Regions from separate parts of the Lysinibacillus sp. FW301-JW8 genome, predicted to be linked through region 2. Evidence: riboswitches for the same ligand, from Rfam matches in the RefSeq annotation. Region 2 holds a riboswitch; each other region holds the start of a gene.
What was found. A riboswitch is a leader RNA that binds a small molecule or an ion and turns the genes downstream of it on or off. The one in region 2 is predicted to bind cobalamin.
Positions count from the first base shown of each region.

Region 1: it holds a riboswitch for cobalamin, as region 2 does, so the genes downstream of both, metE (5-methyltetrahydropteroyltriglutamate--homocysteine S-methyltransferase) here and AC3WOM_RS04750 (hypothetical protein) in region 2, are expected to answer to the same signal.
Region 3: it holds a riboswitch for cobalamin, as region 2 does, so the genes downstream of both, AC3WOM_RS11230 (ABC transporter substrate-binding protein) here and AC3WOM_RS04750 (hypothetical protein) in region 2, are expected to answer to the same signal.

Region 1 is NZ_JBYTBB010000034.1:5,799-9,086, reverse strand. Features, by position in the region: gene AC3WOM_RS14475 (NlpC/P60 family protein) at 1-504, opposite strand, end outside; cobalamin riboswitch at 966-1,144, shown strand; gene metE (5-methyltetrahydropteroyltriglutamate--homocysteine S-methyltransferase) at 1,318-3,288, shown strand, end outside.
Region 2 is NZ_JBYTBB010000007.1:55,425-58,712, reverse strand. Features, by position in the region: gene AC3WOM_RS04755 (GTP-binding protein) at 1-371, shown strand, start outside; gene AC3WOM_RS04750 (hypothetical protein) at 784-1,545, opposite strand; cobalamin riboswitch at 1,791-1,973, opposite strand; gene AC3WOM_RS04745 (hypothetical protein) at 2,122-2,883, opposite strand; gene AC3WOM_RS04740 (hypothetical protein) at 3,214-3,288, opposite strand, start outside.
Region 3 is NZ_JBYTBB010000022.1:51,043-54,330, forward strand. Features, by position in the region: gene AC3WOM_RS11225 (acyl-CoA dehydrogenase family protein) at 1-1,032, shown strand, start outside; cobalamin riboswitch at 1,091-1,275, shown strand; gene AC3WOM_RS11230 (ABC transporter substrate-binding protein) at 1,460-2,422, shown strand; gene AC3WOM_RS11235 (FecCD family ABC transporter permease) at 2,419-3,288, shown strand, end outside.

The DNA of each region.
Region 1 (3,288 bases), on a different contig from region 2:
AGTATAATATGGCTTACTACTTAAATCAGAAATTACGATGTTCTGTTTAGAATCAGCCATATGAATGATTTTATTATTCCCAATATACATACCTACATGGTCAGGATCTGTGCCAGTTTTTTTACTTCTAAAGAATAATAAATCACCTTTTTGTAGTTGATTTTTAGCTACATATGTTCCTTGCTTCATCATATAATCTTCATTGTACGTTGCAAGATCAACACCATTTTTCTCGAAAATGTACATCAAAAATGAAGCGCAGGAAAATTTATATGGATATGTAGGCTTGTATACCGTATTGCTGTATGTTGCCTTTCCAATTAAACTTTTACCAGTTTGAATTAGTTGCTCTGCCTTTGCGGCAACAGCCTGTTGATTGTTGAAATTATTAATAGTTGCAGCTTCTACCTCTATTGGCTGAATAGCTGGCTGTACCATTCCTAATGTGGTAAAACCTATTGACAATGCTAATGTTGTGCTTAAAAATCGTTTACGTTTGTTCATGTTGTTAGTTACCTCCTAAAGTCAATGCTAGGATTAATCCTATTTTGGCTCGCCATTGGAATTAATCGTAGCATGAAAAAGTAAGGCTTCTTCGAGGTAAATGTTACCACGAGTTGCTGGAAATTGACCTAATTGCTTGATATAAAAGGCTTCATCGCCGGAATTTACAGTTTCATTACAAATGTTTCAATAGGATGTAATTGTTTTAATTTAGAATCGATTGACAGTACCATATAGAGAACAGTCAATTGCAAACTAGCGTTATGATTGTGGAATGATTTCCACGCGATTACCGAATAATACCAAAAAATATATGGATTGACAAGTGGATAGAACCTTAAATGTGAAGGATAGATCAGCCAAGATCACGGATAGAACTACAACATTAGAGGATAGAATCAAAAAAATCTGAAAATAATGCTACTTTTCAGAAAAATATATGTTATAGTAAGAGCATAATTGAATACTGTGTAAGAGTTGGTGCCAAATGAGAATTTGGCTTAAAAGGGAAGTCGGTGCAAATCCGACGCTGTCCCGCAACTGTAATTCGGAGCAAATCACAAATACCACTGGGAAACTGGGAAGGCTGTGAGGCGTGTTGATGAGAAGCCAGGAGACCTGCCAATGTCTAGTACACACCAAATACCTACGTGGAAATAGGCGGTGAAATGTGACCAATCGGCACTGTGCGACAATGAATCCTACGATTTTAAAATAAATCGTATTATTTCTGTATGTTTGATAAACAATGTCAGCCATTTTCCAATAACGGGAAATGGCTTTTTTTATTTTACGAATTAAGGAGAGAGTAACATGACGTATACAAGTACAGCAATTGGCTATCCATATATTGGAGAGGATCGAGAATGGAAAAAGGCATTAGAATTATTTTGGAAAAAGGAATTGACAGAGGAAGCGTTTCTGCAGCAGCTGAAGGATATACGATTAGCACGTATTGAAAAGCAACTTCAACTGGGGCTAGATGTTATAACAGTCGGAGATTTCACATTGTATGACAGAATGCTGGATACTGCTATCATGTTCGGATTGGTTCCCAAACGCTTTCAATGGCAAGGCGGAAAGGTCGATTTACAAACATACTACGGCATAGCTCGTGGCAATAAACAGGCAGTGGCTAGTGAAATGACAAAATGGTTTAATACGAACTATCACTACATTGTGCCAGAATATGAGGGACAACCTTTACAATTAACAGAGAATAAAATAGTTGCTGATTTTTTAGAGGCGAAGGAAGCGTTTGGTATAACAGCAAAGCCGACATTAATTGGTCCTTATACATTTTGTAAGCTGACAAAAGGCTATGACAAACTTTCTCAGGTAGCCTTCATTTTAGACTTAATACCACTTTATACGCAGGTGTTAAAGGAGTTAGTGGTTGCTGGAGCTAATTGGATTCAAATAGAAGAGCCAGCACTTATAACAACTTTAGATGACGCAGAGATCAAGCTTGTCCAAGAAATATATACACAGCTAGCTGCATCAGTACCGGAAGCGAAAATTATGCTACAAACATATTTTGAATCCTTGTCAGCATATGAATCATTGGTGACTCTTCCTGTACAAGGGATTGGCTTAGACTTTGTGCATGGCTATCACAAAAATATGGAGGCACTTCGTCAATACGGTTTCCCACAGGATAAAGTATTAGCCATTGGTATTATTAACGGTCGAGATATTTGGCGTGCAAATCTAGCAGAAGTGGGTGCCACTATAAAAGCAATTGAACAATTAAGTAAATCAAAAGACATTTGGATTCAGACTTCCTGTAACTTACAGCATGTGCCGATCACTACTGCTCTAGAAACCAAGCTTGATCCTGTCCTTCACAATGCACTTGCCTTTGCAGATGAAAAAATAGTGGAATTGGTTGAAGTGACTAGTTATATTCAAGACACAAATGGTGCAGCAAATCATAAGCTATCAGACAGCATGAAGGCTATTGAGGCATTAAAAAACCATCAAATTCGTCAAAATAAAGCGATTCAACAGGCAATTCAAGAGGTATCGACACAAGACTTTGAACGCCACAGTAATTTTAAAACAAGACAAACAATTCAACAGCAAGCATTACAATTACCACTATTTCCAACGACGACTATTGGAAGCTTTCCACAATCTGATGAAGTTAAACGTACACGTCAGGCGTGGCGTAAGAAGCAGCTTACAAATGATGAGTATAATACATTTGTTGAAAAGGAAACAAAGCGCTGGATTGCTATTCAAGAGGAATTAGATATAGATGTTCTTGTGCATGGTGAATTTGAGCGAACAGATATGGTCGAATATTTTGGCGAAAAACTAACGGGCTTTGCTTTTACAGAAAAGGCTTGGGTTGTTTCGTACGGTTCTCGTTGTGTGAAGCCACCTATTATTTATGGCGACGTAGCATGGGAACTACCAATGACTGTGACAGAAACAGCCTATGCACAGAATTTAACAAAGCGCTATGTTAAAGGAATGCTTACAGGTCCTGTAACAATTTTAAACTGGTCCTTTGTGCGTGATGATATTTCAAGAAAAGATGTAACCTATCAGATTGCCATGGCCCTTCGACAGGAAGTAGAGGCATTAGAAGCTGCAGGAATTTCCATTATTCAGGTTGACGAGCCGGCCTTACGAGAGGGACTGCCGCTTCGTAAAGAAAATTGGGGAGCGTATTTGGAATGGACAGTAAATGCCTTTAAACTTGCCACATCTAGTGTGAGGAATGAAACGCAAATTCATACTCATATGTGCTACTGTGAATTTAATGATTTTATCGAA
Region 2 (3,288 bases):
ACTACCGCTTTAAGTTAAAAGCATCTACCGATTTTATCGGTCGCATGATGACAGATATTCAGCAAGCATCCGGTACATTTGACCCACCAATTATTTCTGAAGATGCTGTCATTATTACTGGTCGTGCCCCTGTCGCGACATTTATGAGCTATAGTACGATCTTTGCTGCCTACACCAATGGTAAGGGTGTGCTTTCTCTGCAATTTGATGGCTACGATGTGTGTCATAATGCTGAAGAAATAATTATGCAAGTCGGCTACGATAAAAATGCCGACCCTGAATATACTTCCGCCAGCATTTTTTGTGCAAAGGGGAAAGGCTATTCCGTTCCATGGCATGAGGCACAAGCAGCAATGCATTGTATCAAATAATTTAGAAAAGTAGAAACAGGACATGTGGAATTGATACCATGTCCTGTTTCTGTACTGAGATTCTATTAATTGTTTCTTCATTGAGAAGATATTGACTAATATGAGCGGTTTGCACTTGGACCCTAGCTGTTCTTTGGCTGGTCGGAGCGTATTGCTCTTGTATCCGAGCTTTTCTTGAGCTGACCAGAGCAGTTTTTGCTTGAACCCGAGCTGTTCTTTGACTGATCGGAGCAGTTTGCTCTTGAACCCGAGCTATATTTGGGTTGACCTGAGCGGATCCCTCTTGAACATGAGCTATTCTTGGGTGAACCGGAGCAGTTTTCGCTTGAACCCGAGCTGTTCTTGGGTGGGCCGGAGCGGTTTGCTCCTGAACTTGAGCCGTTTCCTCTTGGATTTAAGTAGCTCCTTTTTCCTATAAAGCTCGTACAGTTTGCCTTGTTTCTTTAAAAAGACTATAAGAAGGTTCTACAACAGCATAGCTATGTGAATCAGAAAAATTTGTCAACACTTTGCCTGGCCGACTTTTCAAAAGTTGCAAATTATCAATTAATTGCAGCAACAGCTCATGACCATTACCACGCGGATGCCAGTTTAAATGATAATCATTTAGTTCCTTCACAGCCTGTAAAAAATGCCTATACTCACGCTCTACAAAACTAATAAGTTTGTTATCCTGAGCGATTCGTGATAAATCGTCCAAATAAGTTTCATAAAAGCGCATAACAATCGAGCACAATAAATCATTGACACGAGCAGCACTTAATATAGGCTTAGGCTCTATAGAAAGGCGTTCTAGATTTGGTTTGGCACGGGTTGAATCGATACGTGTAATCAAATGATAAAGTTCACCATCTACCTCATACACAATTGGATTCGTGGGCATATACATCTTAAAGCTATTTGTTTTCGTTTTCAGGTTTTCTGTTATCTCTGCCTTTGCGAAAAGATGTCCATTATATTCTTCATTTTGAATCCAAATAATATCCTTGTTATATAAAATTTGTTCAAATAGTCGCTGATTACTTATAAGACTGGTTGCAAGTAATTGATCAATAAGAGATTCCACAACCATTCTTGTCTTTGCTTGCTTGGCAACTTCAGTGCGTGGTTGCTTACAAATTTTCATATCCTCAAAGTGCATTTCCTGTGCTGGCCATACATGAATATTCGTCATATGTGCATCCTCTTTTCGTACATATTTTCAAAACGGAAGTTATCAGTAAAAAAAGGATTTCCTTCAATTCGAGGAAATCCTTCAATTTATTGTTATCGTTCATCACAAAAGGTCAAACAGTACCCAAATCTAAATGTATGGGAATTTATCCACATACCTTTATTTAATTTGGGCGTTTGACGTACTGTGACAAACAGAGCATTCTGTTTTGTCAACATGCCACCTCCTATTCCTCGTAGGGTTATGGTGTGTACTCATAATAGGCAGGTATCCTGACTCATGGTCATCGCTTCTTTTCCCCTTCCCGTTGAAAACAGTGGTATTTGAAAAGTCGCTCACATTTACAGTTGCGGGACAGTGTCGGAATTGCACCGACTTCCCTTTTCAGCAAATTGCACGCAATTTACACCTATTATTACACGCTATTCAGTTGTTAATTTAGTCGTTTTAAAGATGTCAGAAATAGTAGAGTAGCTATTCCTTACTAACTATCAAACTAAATTGTAATATGTATTCTATTTATTGTCAAAATGAAAAACTGCAAATAAAAAAAAGAGGGGAATTATCCCTCAAATTCTAATAGCTATTCATCTCCATTTTCACATAGATACTACCTGCTTCACTAGTCGATATTCCAAACTGCTTACTTGCTAATTCAGCGACTTGTGGATCGTGTATTTCAGGAACATAATTATCACCGAAGTTGGTAATTTGATTATAAGCATCCTTCATATACTGGTACACTTCTTTTTCAAAACGCTCTTTTTCCCATTTTTCATGTTCAACTTGTCTTTTTTCTTCAACTTCTTGGATGGCTGCTAATATGTCATCTGTATAAAGTCGGTTCTCTAAATCTGGATTGAGTAACTCTTTTTTAATAGATAATAATCTTCCTATACTTAATTCTTCTATATGAAAGTTTAATGATTCAGTGGAATAATTACCGTTAATCAAATTTTCATGTTTTAATTCTAAAGAATCACTATACACACGTTTTATTTTTTTCAATTCTTCATTGGAGAAATATTCATTGTAACTCCAATTACCTATATGAGTTTTGTTTTTTTCTTCAGTATATTCATCAACTAGGTAGATTGGATAGTCTCCAACCATTGACCATCCAGCTTCTTTTGTACAATCGCTATAAGTATTATAATTTTTTTCATATTCTTGTATACAATATACTAGTCTTTCTTCGTCATTTAATGATGCTAAATATTCGCTATGTTTCTCTGCTTTTATATCTTTATATTTATCATATAATCCTATTATTATAAATGGAAGCAATATACAAGCAATTATGAATACTGATTTATTGGATTTTTGTTTCTTTTCCACCTTATCTTCCCCCTATGTTAAAAACATTAGTAAAAGAGCAACTAATGCCACATTCCACTAACCCCGAATTTCGAGGTTCGTTCTTAAAAATTTTTAAATCTTCTTTCTTTAGTTCTACTTTCTGTTTACTATTTTGTTTATTTTTATCAAATAAATTAGCAAACCCAATATATCCAAACACTAACAATAATACTATTTGATATTACCACTATTTATTAAGTCATCCCCCAAATTAATGTTCTATAGTATTATTTTACCATAATTACATAGTATAACAATAACGGATTTACACAAAAAAAAAGAGCGTACTCAAAAGTACCCCCTACTTAATTAATCCTCTATTTTATTATCTTTTTTCCACTTATAATAGTAAAGGAACATATTTGCTAATACTTCTTCTAAATT
Region 3 (3,288 bases), on a different contig from region 2:
GGAATGTGCGGTGTAGCGATGGTATTGGCTCGACTCGAGGGGGCTTCTACCGGCTCTAAAGGGCTAACATTATTTGCAGTTCCTTGGCGAGCGGAGGATGGTACTGTGAATAATCTTCGTATTCGCCGTTTAAAGGATAAGCTCGGTGTGAAGGCAGTACCCTCTGGTGAAGTAGAATTTGAGGGTGCACTTGGCTATATTGTAGGTGAGCCCAATAAAGGGATTTATTATATGCTAGAGGCACTTAATCTATCAAGAATTTGCAATGCTGTAGCTTCTATAGGTATTATGCGACGCGGCTTTTTAGAGGCAAAGCATTATGTGACAAATCGTTATGCCTTTGGTAAGCCTTTAACGCAATACCCAATGATTCAGGATACACTAGGAAAATTAGCGGCAAAGCTTCATGTAGAAGTAACAACAGTTTTTGATCTTATTCAGCTATATGATAAAGTGACAAGTGGTCAGGGCAATCATGAGGATATGATCATGAATCGTTTAAATATTGCCATTATGAAAAAGGAAACAGCCGAGCAAGCGGTGAAATATGCGAGTGAAGTGATTGAATTACATGGTGGAAATGGCTATATTGAAGACTTTGTAACACCTCGCTTACTAAGAGATGCACAGGTGCTTACGGTGTGGGAAGGAACTGCCAATATACTGGCATTGGAGCTGATTCGTTTAGTAGATAAATTCCAAGCCCATGAGTTGTTTGTACGTGTTATGGAGGAGCGCTTAGCTAAGTTAGCTGACAGCCCTCTAGTCCAATTAGTAATGGAACAATTAGTGCATTTGAAATCGACATTGCATACATTTAGCTCTTTGGATGAAGCAACGAAAACATTTGAGGCAAAAGCGGTAGCAGAAAAAATGGCGCATATGTATGAAAGTGTTGTAGCAGTTGAATGGGCACACAGATTCGGGGGGAAATATGAAAAGCTGGCAGATATTTATTTAGAGCATACATGGGCATTAAGAGAACTAGGGGCACCGATGAAAACAGTCCAGTATTTTACAGATATCATTTAATAAAGGGGAAGTCGTCTAGATTGGTAGGCGACTTCTTTTGTTTTCATGTATAATAAAATCAACTGAATATTATAAAGGTTCTTTACTTATGTAAAGTGAAAAGGGAAATCGGTGATATTCCGATGCGGTCCCGCCACTGTATGTGCTAGTTTTTTCAATGTACGCCACTGAAAGTTTTTCGGGAAGGCTTGAAAAAACGTATGTAGCACAAGCCAGGAGACCTGCCTTTATAGAAACACTTTTCAACCTACGAGGATAGGGTGGTGGATTTTGCGTATTTTTGTGCACTATTACCCCTCACTTTGAATGAGGGGTATTTGTTTTGATTAGAAAAAGTGGGCGATAAACTTACAAAGTTTGTCGATTACCGATCCATCAGCAAAATAAGTTGTTACAATATAGGCACCGATAAACTAGGAGGATTCACATGAAGAAATTTTGGAAATTAGGATTGGCCGCATTTTTGGCAATTGGCTTACTTGTGGCCTGTGGGGAAGGGGCAAAAAATGAAAAGCCCGCATCTTCTGAGCAGCAAGAAACATCACAGGTAGACAAAGCAACATTCCCAATGACGATAACGGATGCTGTTGGCAAGGATATTACGCTGGAAGCACCCCCTGAGAAAATAGTCTCTCTTATTCCAAGTAACACAGAGATTTTATTTGCTCTTGGCTTAAACAATGAAATAATTGGTGTTACCGATAATGATGATTATCCTGCAGAGGCAGCTGAAAAGCAAAAAGTTGGCGGCATGGAATATAATAATGAGCAAATTATTGCCTTAAATCCAGATATTGTGTTTGCTCATGAATCGAGTATGACACTTTCGGCAGGGGCCATTGAACAGCTTGAATCTGCCGGTTTAAAGGTTTTTGTTGTAAAAGATGCGAAGGACTTTAATGAGACATATACAACAATTGAACAACTAGGTCGTGCAACTGGGAAATTACCTGAGGCCGAAAAAATTATTAAAGATATGAAGGCAAAAGTAGAAGAGGTTCTAGCAAAACTCGAGGATGTAAAGCCAAAGAAAGTCTTTGTAGAAGCATCTGATGAGCCACAAATATTTACAGCTGGTAAAGATACATTTATGAATGAAATATTAAATATGATTCATGCCGAAAATGTTGCAGCAGATACAGCAGGCTGGTATGAAATCAGTTCCGAACAAATTATTGCAAAAAATCCAGATGTCATCGTGGTGACATATCATTATGTACCTGATATTTTAACAAAGCTACCACAGCGTGCTGGCTTTGACACAATTAATGCTGTGAAAAATAAAGCCATTGTTCAGGTAGATGAGAGTACAACAAGTCGTCAAGGACCTCGTTTAGGAGAGGGACTTGAAGAATTAGCGAAAGCTATCTACCCCGAGGCATTTGAGTGAGTAAAATAGTTGCAGCCTATGTAACCGCCATAACGCTTCTTATCATCAGCATCTGGTGCGGCGTAGCAATAGGCTCTGTTCATATTCCGCTAGAGGTATTGTGGAATAAAGCAGCTGATGAAACGGCTGCCAATATTTTTTGGAAAATACGCCTGCCACGAGTTTTCCTAGCAGGGCTTGTGGGTGCGTCACTTGCCATTGCAGGAGCTGCTTTTCAGGGCTTGTTAAAAAACCCTTTAGCAGACCCTTATACATTAGGTGTTTCTTCAGGTGCATCAGTTGGAGCCGTAATGACAATATTTTTTGGCATATCAATTCCAGTAGTTGGACTCTATGCATTGCCAACCTTCAGTATGCTTGGAGCAGTGTTAACGATGGTAGCAGTCATGAGCTTTGCAAGAATAGTAGATCGTTCATTGAAAATGGAAACGCTGATTTTAACTGGGGTCATCTTTAGCTCATTTTTAGGCTCACTTATTTCTCTAATGATTGCCTTATCTGGTGAGGAGCTGCGGCAAGTGATAGGGTGGCTGCTTGGTTCAGTATCCATGCGCGGCTGGCCTTTCGTGCAAATGATTATCCCATTTGTAATAGTAGGTTCATTAATGCTTTGGACACAAAGAAGGGAATTAAATGTACTGCTATATGGGGAAGAACGTGCAAAGCACTTAGGTGTTAATGTGAAGCGGAGTAAGTATTTAATTTTAGTAGGTGGATCCATGCTGACAGGAGCAGCAGTAGCTGTTTCAGGAACGATTGGTTTCGTTGGATTAGTTGTACCACATATGACAAGGATGATTTGGGGCTCAGACCATCGTCATTTATTACCATTATCATTTTTAAATGGCGCTACATTGCTTATTATT